DNA from 2 places in the Roseburia sp. OM03-7AC genome. Region 1 is predicted to be linked to the other one. Evidence: riboswitches for the same ligand, from Rfam matches in the RefSeq annotation. Region 1 holds a riboswitch; the other holds the start of a gene.
The links. A riboswitch is a leader RNA that binds a small molecule or an ion and turns the genes downstream of it on or off. The one in region 1 is predicted to bind ZMP and ZTP.
Positions count from the first base shown of each region.

Region 2: another riboswitch for ZMP and ZTP. It lies ahead of pflB (formate C-acetyltransferase); the one in region 1 lies ahead of DXB39_RS00880 (IMP cyclohydrolase).

Region 1 is NZ_QTZJ01000001.1:173,032-181,104, reverse strand. Features, by position in the region: gene DXB39_RS00910 (YesL family protein) at 1-321, opposite strand, end outside; gene rpmF (50S ribosomal protein L32) at 438-617, opposite strand; gene DXB39_RS00900 (YceD family protein) at 622-1,146, opposite strand; gene DXB39_RS00895 (acetate kinase) at 1,218-2,408, opposite strand; gene DXB39_RS00890 (nucleotidyltransferase) at 2,635-3,894, shown strand; gene DXB39_RS00885 (phosphoribosylaminoimidazolecarboxamide formyltransferase) at 4,440-5,618, opposite strand; gene DXB39_RS00880 (IMP cyclohydrolase) at 5,658-6,371, opposite strand; ZMP/ZTP riboswitch at 6,506-6,586, opposite strand; gene DXB39_RS00870 (glycosyltransferase family protein) at 6,629-7,822, opposite strand; gene DXB39_RS00865 (PFL family protein) at 7,847-8,073, opposite strand, start outside.
Region 2 is NZ_QTZJ01000005.1:66,836-71,705, forward strand. Features, by position in the region: gene pflB (formate C-acetyltransferase) at 1-1,226, opposite strand, end outside; ZMP/ZTP riboswitch at 1,404-1,483, opposite strand; gene DXB39_RS10625 (amino acid ABC transporter ATP-binding protein) at 1,567-2,307, opposite strand; gene DXB39_RS10630 (amino acid ABC transporter permease) at 2,297-2,983, opposite strand; gene DXB39_RS10635 (transporter substrate-binding domain-containing protein) at 3,004-3,801, opposite strand; gene DXB39_RS10640 (type II CAAX endopeptidase family protein) at 4,049-4,870, shown strand, end outside.

The sequences.
Region 1 (8,073 bases):
GCCCCACGCTGCTCCGGCTTTCATAAACTGGAACATGATAAACCAGTCTGCTCCCATAACAAGACCAATCAGTAAGAAAATCAGCCAGATTACGGTTGCCTGTTTGAAATTAGAACGGAAGGATGACCAGAACTCTTTCCAGATATATCCTCTGCCATGGCGGATTACTTTATTCACTGCATAATAAAGTGCAGTGCAGGATGCTCCAATGGTAAAAACCGGAATACATGCCATGAACCAGATTAAACTCAGGCAGAATATGTTAATCACTTTATCAAATGCACTAAAGAGCTTATTATTATAATTAAAAATATTGCTCATACCTTCTCCTTTTCTATGAATAGGCATTCGCAAAACCTGAATTGTTCTGCAAATGCCTATCTTTTTCATAAAGTAAAAAGGGAGTGTTTTTGCAAACACTCCCGGTCACTTCTTAATTAGTCCTGAGGAATAATTTCTTTCTTGTTGTATGAACCGCAGTTCTTACATACTCTGTGAGGCATCATCAAAGCGCCGCACTTACTGCATTTTACTAAACTTGGAGCAGTCATTTTCCAGTTTGCTCTTCTTTTATCTCTTCTTCCTTTGGAAGATTTGTTCTTTGGACAAATTGACATCTGGTTACACCTCCTTAAATTTATTGAAAATATCTTGAATTGCTGCCATTCTCGGGTCCAGCTCAGATTTCTCGCAGTCACAAGTCTTGACATTCAGATTCGTACCGCATTTCTTACAAATCCCCTTGCAATCCTCTCTGCACAGAACCTTCATTGGCCAGTTCACCAAGATTTCATCATAGACCATTTTATCAATATCAAGCTGAAATCCTTTCATGTAGTCTGCCTCATCCATCTCTTCTTCCGAAGCATCCGCATCTTCCAATGGGAACTTCTTATCGAATACAAGGTGGAAATCTGTTGGAACTTCTTCCAAGCAGCGGTCACATGGTATTGCTATCCTTACGTCCGTTTCTCCGTGAATCAGTAAATCCTTATTCTCTTCATTAACGATACGCAGCTCGAATGGCTTTTTCTCTATGAACGGAAACACACCTAACTTTGAATCAAAGGATGTCAATTCAATTACAGCCTCTTTCGTAAGCTCTTTATTTTCACATGAACATACATCGGTTAAATCTAATATCACGTTTGTCTCCTTTTCACACCTAAACAATTATACATAGCACTATAGCTTTTGTCAACAATATTTTTCCTTTTTTAGCCTACCAAAGCTACGGTTTCTCTTGCGATTGCAAGTTCCTCGTTGGTCGGGATAATGCATACGGTTACTTTGGAATCCGGAGTAGAAATAATCTTATCCTCTCCACGAACCATATTTGCTTCCTTATCCATGGTAATTCCAAGATATCCGAAGTATGCAAGAATCTTCTCACGGATGAAAGATGTATTCTCACCAATTCCTGCGGTAAATGCAATGGCATCTACTCCGTTCATTGCAGCCACATAAGCACCGATATATTTTGCTACACGGTAAGCAAATACTTCACATGCTGCAATTGCTCTTGGATTTCCTTCATGATAAGCAGCCTCGAGGTCACGGAAATCACTGGATACACCGGAAAGTCCCTCTACACCGGATTTCTTATTTAATACATCCATAATTCCGTCGATGTCAAGGTTTTCTTTCTTTGCAATGAATTCCATGATTGCCGGGTCAATGTCACCGGAACGTGTTCCCATTACAAGTCCCTCTAATGGAGTAAGTCCCATAGAGGTATCTACACATTTACCATCTAATACAGCACTGATGGATGCTCCATTTCCAAGGTGGGCAACAATCAGTCTGGAATTGTTATAATCAAGATTTAAGAACTCAGCCAGACGTTTGGATACGAAGCTGTGGCTTGTTCCGTGGAAACCGTAACGTCTTACCTTGTATTTCTCATAATATTCATATGGCAGACCATAAAGATAAGCCTTCTGCGGCATGGTCTGATGGAAAGCGGTATCAAACACACCTACCATTGGTACACCAGGCATAAGTTCCTGACATACACGAATACCAATTAAGTTTGCAGGGTTATGAAGTGGTGCAAGCTCATTACACTCTTCCACTTTTGCTAATACCTCTTCATTTAATACAACAGACTGGGCAAATTTCTCACCACCATGTACGACACGATGTCCTACTGCATCAATTTCAGAAAGACTCTTTACCGCACCTGTCTTTGGGTTTACCAGTGCATCCAGTACCATCTGGATACCTTCTTTATGGGTCGGCATTGGTGCTTCTGTTATCTCTTTATCATGGCCAGCAAGCTGGTATACTAATCTTCCATCAATTCCGATTCTTTCACAAAGTCCTTTAGCCAGTACAGCTTCTGTATCTGAATTAATAAGCTGATACTTCAAAGAAGAACTTCCACAGTTAATAACTAATACGTTCATCTGTTTTCTCCTCACTGCTATTTTTTTACGGTTCATTGTTACAAATCCGCATATGTATGTTTAGTATACGCCTATTTTAAATGGTGTTCAAGTACAGTGTCTGAAAAAATGCAAAGAAAAATATTTTTTCGAAATTCTTCTTATGAATGCTTTCCATAAGTAATTTGCCAAAAATATGGGAATAATGCTATGATAGAACTATATTATTTGTAACTTTGGAGGACTTATGCGCATCATAGGAATCATTGCAGAATACAATCCGTTTCATAACGGTCATGCTTACCAGATAGAAAAAATCCGTTCCCTGACCCAGGCTGACTTCGTTATCGCAGCCATGAGTGCAAATTTCGTCCAGCGGGGAGAACCGGCTCTTATTGACAAATATGCACGAACAGAAATGGCTTTAAGCTGCGGTGCTGACCTGGTAATTGAGCTGCCAGCCCTCTGGGCAACTGCTTCTGCCGAACTTTTTGCTTCTGCAGGTGTTGCACTCATGCGTAAATGTGGCTGTGTAGACACCCTCTGCTTTGGTGCAGAAACAGACAAGCTTTCTTTATTAAAAGAAGTTGCTTCCCTGCTCGTATCCGAACCAGAGGACTACAAAGAAGTTCTCTCTTCCTGTCTCAAAAAAGGAATGTCCTATCCTGCCGCAAGAAGTCAGGCGGTATGCAGCTATTTAAAAGAAGCCAACCAGCAAATCCCGGCAGATGAACTTGCCTGCCTTTTAAATGAGCCAAATAATATTCTTGCTATTGAATATTTAAAAGCGATTCAGGCTCAGAATGCCGCCATCACCCCTTATCTGATTCAGCGGACCGGAGACAGCTATCACGAAGCGGCACTTAACAGCAGTCTTTCCTCTGCCACTGCCATAAGAAAAGAGCTTCTTTCAAACAGCTGGAATGACATCACTGCATTAAATCCATATCTGCCGGAAGCTGCTTATTCTATTTTAAAAGAATATCTTAATCTTTATCCGCCGGTTTCTGCCAATGATTTTTCTGCTCCGCTCTCTTACCTTCTGTTACAGCAGAGTGAAGCACAACTGGCTTCCTATGGTGATTCCACTGAAGCAATTGCCCGCCGGATAAAAAATATGCAAAAACAGTTTCATTCCTTTGAGCAGTTCTGCCAGTTACTGAAAACAAAGGATATGACTTATACCAGAATCAGCCGGATTTTCACGCACCTTCTGCTTCAGATTACATCTGAAGATTATCGTTTGGGAAAATCTTTAGATTATATTCCTTATCTTCGTATCTTAGGATTCCGTAAAGACGCCTCCCGGCTCCTCACGATTTTAAGCAATTATGCGGATGTTCCGATGATTTCTAAGAGTGCCAACGCAGCCTCTATGCTATCTTCTGATGCTGCACGCCTTTTTGATCTGGATGTCTTTGCCGGAGAATTATATGAAAACATCCTGTCCGGAAAAACCGGGCAGGATGCCAGAAGCGAGTTTGTACGCAATATTGTAAGGGTGTGAATTTGCCGTGCCGTCTGATTCCACCATTTGGTTGGTGGAAAAATCAAAAGAGCGTTTGATAAGAACTAAGATTTTGATTGTAAAAGGACATCTTAGTTCTTTGGCAGTAAAATTTCAGCAGTTCTTAGCAGTTTGTTTTTCTTGAATGTAAACTGTCTTTCCGTTGCTTTGACCGGATGTCTGCACTGTCCGTCGGGTACGGATGCTCTATAAAGCCTGCAAGGGGCACTGGGAATTTCGGATAATACATCACATTATCTGGCAACCGGCGCAAATTCACATCTATGTTCAAATGCGCCTCGCTGGCACATCCCTGTGCCAGCGTTGCCTGTTGCCAGACGAAATTCCCAGTGCCCCTAACAGCCTTTATTATGCATCCGTACTTCGACGAACCGTACAGACATCTTGTCAAACATTGGAAAGACTGTTTTTATCTCAAAAAGAAAAACAAACTGCTTAGTAACTGCGGAATTTTATAGCAGGAACTAAATGTCCTTTCACAAAACAAAATCTTATCTTTCAAATCCTATCTGATTTTCCAGCTCTTAGTGGTGGAACAGACGGATTCCGGTAAAGCTCATTACCATACCATATTTGTTACAGGTTTCGATTACATGGTCATCACGGATAGATCCGCCCGGCTGTGCTACATACTGCACGCCACTTCTGTGGGCGCGCTCGATGTTATCTCCAAATGGGAAGAACGCATCAGAGCCAAGAGATACTCCGGTATTCTTATCTAACCATGCACGTTTTTCTTCTGCCGTAAATACAGCAGGTCTGGTCTTAAATATCTTCTCCCATTCGCCATCTGCAAGTACGTCCATATAATCCTCGCCAATGTAAAGGTCGATTGCATTATCACGGTCAGCTCTGCGGATTTTATCTAAAAATGGCAGATTCAGTACCTGTGGAGACTGGCGTAACCACCAGTTATCTGCTTTGGAGCCTGCTAATCTGGTACAGTGGATACGGGACTGCTGTCCGGCACCAATACCGATTGCCTGTCCGTCTTTTACATAACATACGGAGTTAGACTGTGTATATTTTAAAGTAATCATGGAAATTGCCAGATCTCTCTTTGCTGATTCCGGTAGCTCTTTGTTTTCTGTTACAATATTGTCAAAGAAATGCTCGTCAATATTTAACTCATTTCTTCCCTGCTCAAAGGTAACGCCAAATACCTGTTTCCGCTCGATTGGGTCCGGAATATAGTCAGGATCAATTTCAATGACATTGTAATTGCCATTTTTCTTTGCTTTTAAAATTTCTAATGCGTCATCATCATAGCCCGGTGCAATGACTCCATCAGATACTTCTCTTTTAATTAAAAGTGCGGTTGCTTTATCACAGACATCAGAAAGAGAAATGAAATCTCCGAAAGAGGACATACGGTCAGCGCCTCTTGCTCTTGCATATGCATTGGCAATCGGTGTAAATTCTACATCCATGTCATCTACCCAGTAAATCTTACGCTCTACTTCAGAAAGTGGAAGTCCCACTGCTGCACCTGCCGGAGAAACATGTTTAAAAGAAGTGGCTGCCGGAAGTCCGGTTGCTTTCTTTAATTCTTTTACTAACTGCCAGCCATTGAATGCGTCTAAGAAGTTAATATAACCTGGTTTACCATTTAATACTTTGATTGGCAATTCGCCATTTTCCATGTAAATTCTGGATGGTTTCTGATTTGGGTTACAACCATATTTTAATTCTAATTCTTTCATTTTATTTTCCTCTCTCGCACGAATCTTATTCACAAAATCCTATTTGTTCTTGTTTACAATGCGGCTTTCATATTTTCCGGTTTCAATATCAATATATCTTACAAATAAGGATACCTTATTGTCTGCATTCAGGTTATTCCATACCAGCTCGGTAAATGCATCAATGTCATCTCCGATATCAACCAGTACCGGTTCGCCTTCAAAGCTTGGTAATGGATTGCCATCATTCATATAAGTATGAATGAAATGTCCTTCTCCTGCTACCGGATTCTCATAAGCAAATGTATAACGGTTGCAGGCATCCGGATTACCATTGTTGCTCTTTAAAATAGACATTGCATAATTGTATTTTCCATCTTCTACATGCATGATTCCGGAAATACGCGGTGTATAGTTAGGTGCGTCCGGCTCAAATTCTCTGGTTCTTAATGCCTGTTCGAAGGTCTGCTGTTTATCCATCAGTTCATAAATGGTATCTGTCTGGTCTCCATTGGTTACAATGGTCTTATTGCCCAGTACACGAACCGGTGCATAAATAATAAGACTTGGGTCACTTAATTTTGCAGGGTCAAATGCCTGGGTACGGATTCCTTCTCCATCCTCAACAAATACACGGTTACGGCTGTTCTCGCTTCTTCCCATGATAAAATAAGCAGTTACCGCATACTTTCCATTCTTCGACTTTCCAATTACAATTCCTCTTCCCGGATAAGTAGTGCTTCCAAGTTCTTCTGCTAATGAAGTCATCTTCATTTTTGTTCCTCCTTCTTACGCTCCATGTAATTTTTAAAGTTGCTGCAGCTTTCGTCAAAGTCTCTTTCTCTTTCGAATTTTTCCTGTGACTTTTCCTGTTTGCATGCATAAAAAATACCGACACGTATCCCGAGCTTAACTGCCCAGACGGTCGGCTTTCTCAGGTCATACTTCATGTGGTTATTCCCACGGTTCCGTCAGTCATATGACCTGAATTTAGTAAAACATATTCCAAAACACTTGTCAAGGAATTCTTCCTATAAGAACTCTCTCAGACGTTCTGCACGGTTCGCCCAGGTATCTTCCTTAAGTGCCCGTTCATAAGAATATTCTATGATTTCTTTCATTTTCTTCGGATGTCCCAGCATGGATAATACCTGTTCCGGCAATGCATCCAGATGCTCTAACTCATAAAATGCCAGATCTTTTCCATCGCAGAAACACTCCTTTAAATAAATGCTGCCATCTGTCAGGGATACTGCTTTATTTAACATGGCTGTAAAAATTCTGTCATGGGCTCCATCCTTAAACCACGGCATGGTATTCAATGCAATCTTGGTATTCCGGATGATTTTTACGCATTCGGCAGAATCAAGCTGCCTTCCGTTTAAAATAAGATTCTCCGGATGTTTTACCTTAAGATTCTCCCACCCTTTGCCAAAAACATGTACCCGTACTCCATTGTCTACCAATGTCCGCACCGTTTCTCCACGGAAATAAGTCCGGTTATACATATCCAAAAAAAGCATTCCTGCAAAGCATGCCATCAGCTCCCGCTCCGTTACTTCCGGAATCTCCCGGCGGACAAAATGCTCCATGGCAGAATCTAACGGCTCTGACGGATGCAGGCGGAGATAATTTAATATCTCATGATAGAAATCAATATATTCCTTCGTCTGGCTGGTAAAATGCTCTTCAATTGCCGGAAGATGCACATAGTTTGCGATAAAACCCACTTCATATTCCCGGTTCTCATATGGAATAAAGTCTGTAGAAATACGTTCTTCCTTATCCATCAGAAAATTCCCTGCCAATGGTAAAAAATGACAGGGAATCCCTTTATAAAACCGTTTCATATAAGAAATATGCTGACGGTCGATGCAGAACACAGTCAGATTCGGAATTGTCTCATCAAGCTGCTTATGATAATACAACGGATGGTCCACAAGAATACAATAGACCGGAATATTTCTGCTGGCAAAGACAGACTGAGACTCTGTCTCCAACAGGAACTCCTCTCCGCTTAATCCGATAAAGTTAAAGGTAATGACTGCGGTCTCGCCACTTTTTAAAAAGCGGCTTAATCGTTTTGTGTCAGCATATTCTGCCTGAATGTCAAAGAAGAAAATCTGATATCCCATCTTGCGAAATGACGCTGCCATCTCATGTGAAAAATAAGTTAATGTTTCTACGCCTCGTTCAAAAAACACAAGTTTACGGATATCACTCATTTTCTTTCTCCATTTCAAAAAATCCTAGTTCTTAAAGCTGTGAATTGGTGCAGGAATTCTTCCCCCACGGTTGATAAATGCATCACAGGAATACTGGTTTACCGGCATAATCGGTGCATAGCCGAATAATCCACCAAATTCTACAGTATCGCCTACTCCCTTTCCGATTACCGGAATCAGACGGGCTGCTGTAGTCTTCTGGTTAATCATTCCAAGTGCCATTTCATCTGCAATAATACCGGAAATGGTAG
Region 2 (4,870 bases), on a different contig from region 1:
GCGTAATCATCGCCCCATACCGGTTTCATTGCATCATCGTTCTCATACTGGATTGAGCTTGTTTCAATCGAGATACGTGCTGCATAATCACGGAAGGTCTGTGGCAGTCTGGATGAATAGAATACAGTAAGATTTGGTTCCGGTGCCGGTCCCATATTCTCTAAAGTATGAAGGAAACGGAAGTCTGTCCTGGTTACCATGGAACGTCCGTCTACACCTGTTCCTGCTACATCAAGGGTTGCCCATACAGGGTCACCGGAGAATAACTGGTTATAAGAAGGAATACGTGCGAATTTAACCATACGAAGTTTCATTGTGAAATGGTCAATCAGCTCCTGAGCCTGCTGCTCGGTAAGAATTCCCTTATCCATATCTCTCTTAATATAAATATCAAGGAAAGTAGAAACACGTCCTACTGACATCGCTGCACCGTTCTGTGTCTTGATTGCTGCAAGGTATCCGAAGTATAACCACTGAACAGCCTCTTTTGCATTGGTTGCAGGTCTTGAAATATCATATCCGTAAATCTCAGCCAGTTTCTTCATGTCTTCCAGACATTTAATCTGCTCTGCAATTTCTTCTCTTAAACGGATGACATCATCTGTCATCTGTCCGCATCCGCAGTTGGCTTTGTCCTTCTTCTTCTCAGCGATTAAGTAATCCAGTCCGTATAATGCTACACGGCGGTAATCACCTACAATACGTCCACGACCGTAGGTATCCGGAAGACCTGTTAAAATCTTAGCATGACGAACCTTCATCATTTCCGGTGTATAAGCATCAAATACTGCTGTATTGTGTGTCTTATGATACTTGGTGAAAATTTCTTTTAATTTATCATTTACTTCATAACCGTAGGTCTCACATGCCTGAACAGCCATCTTGATTCCACCATATGGCATGAAAGCTCTCTTTAATGGTTTGTCAGTCTGAAGACCAACTACCTGCTCTAAATCTTTTAAGCTTTCATCAATATATCCCGGACCATAAGCTGTAATTCCGGTTACAACCTCTGTCTCCATATCAAGAACGCCGCCCTTAGCACGCTCTTCTTTCTGTAATTTCTGAAGTGCCCCCCATAGCTTGTTAGTTGCATCTGTCGGCTCAGCTAAAAAGCTCTCATCTCCATCATATGGAGTGTAGTTGTCCTGAATGAACTGACGAACATTGATTTCTTCTTTCCAGAGACGTCCTTCGAATCCATCCCACTCTTTCATTTCTATCATTGCGATATCCTCCTAAAAATATACTCAGCATGAACACTGAATGGTTACTAATTAGAATTAGTCTTGTTTAACTGTAGTTAGTATATACTGACTGTCATTTTTTTGTCAATACGTTTTGATGTTCAAAAAATCATACAAAACATCATGTAAATACAAGAAAACGAGCCAGTCCTCCAGGTTCATCGCCCAGACGGTCGGCTCGTTTTCGTTATACTTCATGTGGTTTTTCCACTTATCCGTCAGTCATATAACGGTTTTATCATAGACTATTTCTTTTCTGATTGCAATAGCTTATGAAAACTTTTTATCAACTATTTTTTCCGTTTTATCTGTTCTTTCCCTACAATACTTTGGAAAGGAAGTCGCAAAGACGCGGATTCTGTGGATTGGCGAAGAATTCTGCCGGTGTATTCTCTTCCTGAATCTGTCCTTCATTGATAAACATGACACGGCTTGCCACTTCTCTTGCAAATCCCATTTCGTGCGTTACCACTACCATAGTCATTCCGTCCTGTGCCAGTTCTTTCATAATTTCAAGAACTTCTCCTACCATTTCCGGATCCAGTGCGGAAGTCGGCTCGTCAAATAACATGACATCCGGATTCATTGCCAGTGCTCTTGCAATTGCAATACGCTGTTTCTGTCCACCGGAAAGCATTGCCGGATAGGTATCTGCTTTATCAGACAGTCCGACTCTCATCAAAAGCTCGTCCGCACGCTTAGAGGCCTCTTCCTTATTCATAAGTCCGGTCTGAACCGGTGCCAGCATGATATTTCCTTTTACGGTATAATTCGGGAACAGATTGAACTGCTGGAATACCATTCCAATCTTCTGACGCATCTTGTTGATGTCTACAGATTTATCCGTGATATCTGTTCCTTCAAAAGTAATCACACCGGAAGTCGGCTCCTCTAAAAGATTTAAGGAACGTAAGAATGTGGATTTACCACAACCGGATGGTCCGATGATGGCAACCACCTCTCCCTGGGCGATTTCTGTGGAGATACCATTTAATACATTTACATTTCCAAAGGATTTACACAAATCCTTTACTTCAATCAATACCTTCTTATCGCTCATTTGTTCTCAACCTCGTTTCCAGTTTATGTACACCAGCCGTTAAAATCATAACGATTATCAGGTAGATAATTGCAACACCGAACAATGGTAAGAACGGGTCATAGGTCTGGCTACGGATGATATCGCCACCCTTTGTCAGATCCGGGATTGCAATATATCCACTGATGGAAGTCTCTTTCAGTAAGGTAATAAACTCATTTGCCAGTGCCGGAAGTACATTCTTAAATGCCTGTGGCAGAATAATCAGACGCATGGTCTGCGAATAATTCAGTCCGAGGCTTCGTCCAGCTTCAAACTGTCCTTCGTCTACAGACATGATTCCGGAACGTACAATCTCTGCCACATAGGCAGCCGAATTCAAACCAAAAGCGATTACAGCCACTGCAATCTTATTATCGAGTGCAACCAGAATAATATAGTACATAATCAAAAGCTGTACCATCGTAGGGGTTCCACGCCATATGGTAAGATACACTTTACATATAAAATTCAAAACATTTAATCCACCATGTTTATCATGGGTGGAACGGATAATTGCGACTAAAAATCCAACCACAATACCCAGAAGTACTGCAAGCACTGCAATAAGCAGTGTATTGCCAAGGCCACGTAACAGATAAAGATATCTGTCTTTCTCTATAAAATCCTGTTGAAAGCTGCTTAAAAAATCGCTCAAGGTCTTTCCTCCTATACCGATTATTTATTTCTTACTACAATAACCTGGCTTGCTGTTGCATAAGTATCTGTAAAGTCAATGTTCTTAAGACGGTCTTCTGTTACAGTCATTCCTGCTGCACCAAAATCTGCTTTACCGGAAGATACTGCTGCGATGATTGCATCAAATTCCATATCTTCAATCTCTAAATCATAACCAAGCTTGTCACAGATTGCTTTTGCGATATCTGCATCGATACCAACTACGTTGTCACCATCATAATATTCGTATGGCTCAAACTGTGCATTGGTTGCCATGGTAAGTTTTCCGTTTGGATATTCTGTTCCCTCCGGAGTCTCATATGGATGCTCTCCTGTTTCATCACCAATATAGTTGCTGATGATAGTATCGATTGTTCCGTCTGCTTTTAACTCTTCGATTGCTTTGTTGAATTCGTCTGTTAAATCTGTGTTATCTTTTGCGATACAGATTGCATATTCCTCTGCATCAAAGGTATCATCTAAGATTTTCAAGTCATCATTCTTCTCAACAAATGCCTCTGCTGGCTGCTTGTCGATGATTACACAGTCGATCTTACCGGTCTTTAATGCCTGGATTGCATCAGAACCTTTGTTGTAACGCTCTACGGTGCTTCCTTCGTCCTCGTATGCTGTTGCATCGGCATCTCCGGTTGTTCCAAGCTGAACACCGATTTTCTTTCCCGGAAGGTCATCCTTGGAATTTACTGTGTTTGCAGCTACAGATGAGCCACATCCTACCATTGCTACTGTCATTGCTGCAGTTAATAAAAGTGCTGCAAATTTCTTCATGTTCTTCATATTTATTCCTCCTCTGATTATAATTATGTGAATTTATATTTCATACAGCATCATAAAATATATCAACATAACGCCTAGTATAGCATGATTCCGCCTATTTCACAAGTACCCGGAGAGTATTTGTCTGCATTTAAAAATACATTTTTCCATGTATTTTTAAACAGGCGGTACCTCAGTAGTTTGCATATTCGCTTCATAATTGTTATAATGTGCCAAGAAAAGTGATGATACTTGAGGAGGTTTTTTCATGAAGCGATTTGGCAGAATTATGTTCTGTTTTCTTCCGGCTCTGCTGGCATTTGGCCTGCAGCAGCTTATCTCCATTCCGGCAGTAGGGCTTGCCCTGCTGGGTGGTTTTTATACCAAAGGGGCAACTTCTATCGATGACTGTATGGATGCATTTTTAAATATTATTTCCACCGCCAATTTTAATGCCGGTGTCAGTGCAGCCTACGGTACTGTTGCCCTTGTGGTATTTGCCTACTGGTATTATAAAAAGTTCCGGCAGACAGAACCGGAAAATGTACGGAAACCTTTTAATATTCCGGTTATCTTCGGCATTCTTATTACTGCAGTAGGATTACAGTATATTACCAATTACATTGTATCTTTTACTGCAGCCATTAACCCGCACTGGCTGGAATATTACAGTAACCTGGTAGAATCGGTGGGACTGGATAAGCCTTCCCTGATTCTGGTTCTCTATTCCGTTCTGATTGGACCTGTCTGTGAAGAACTGATTTTCCGTGGACTGACTTTGAAATATGCCAAAAGAGCAATGCCTTTCTGGGTTGCGAACCTCTTGCAGGCACTGCTCTTTGGTGTGTTCCATATGAATATGATTCAGGGTGTTTATGCTTTTGTGGTAGGAATTGTTCTTGGATTTATCTGCGAGAAAAGCCGCAGCATTTATCCTTCCATGCTTTTCCATATCCTCTTTAACATCTGGGGAACCTTCTCTCCGGACTGGTTTATGTATAAAGCAGATACCGTTCCGTTCTTCTTCCTGTGGTTCTTTGTTGGTGCAGGACTACTGGTTGCAGGACTGCTCCTCTTTTTCTTTGGAGTA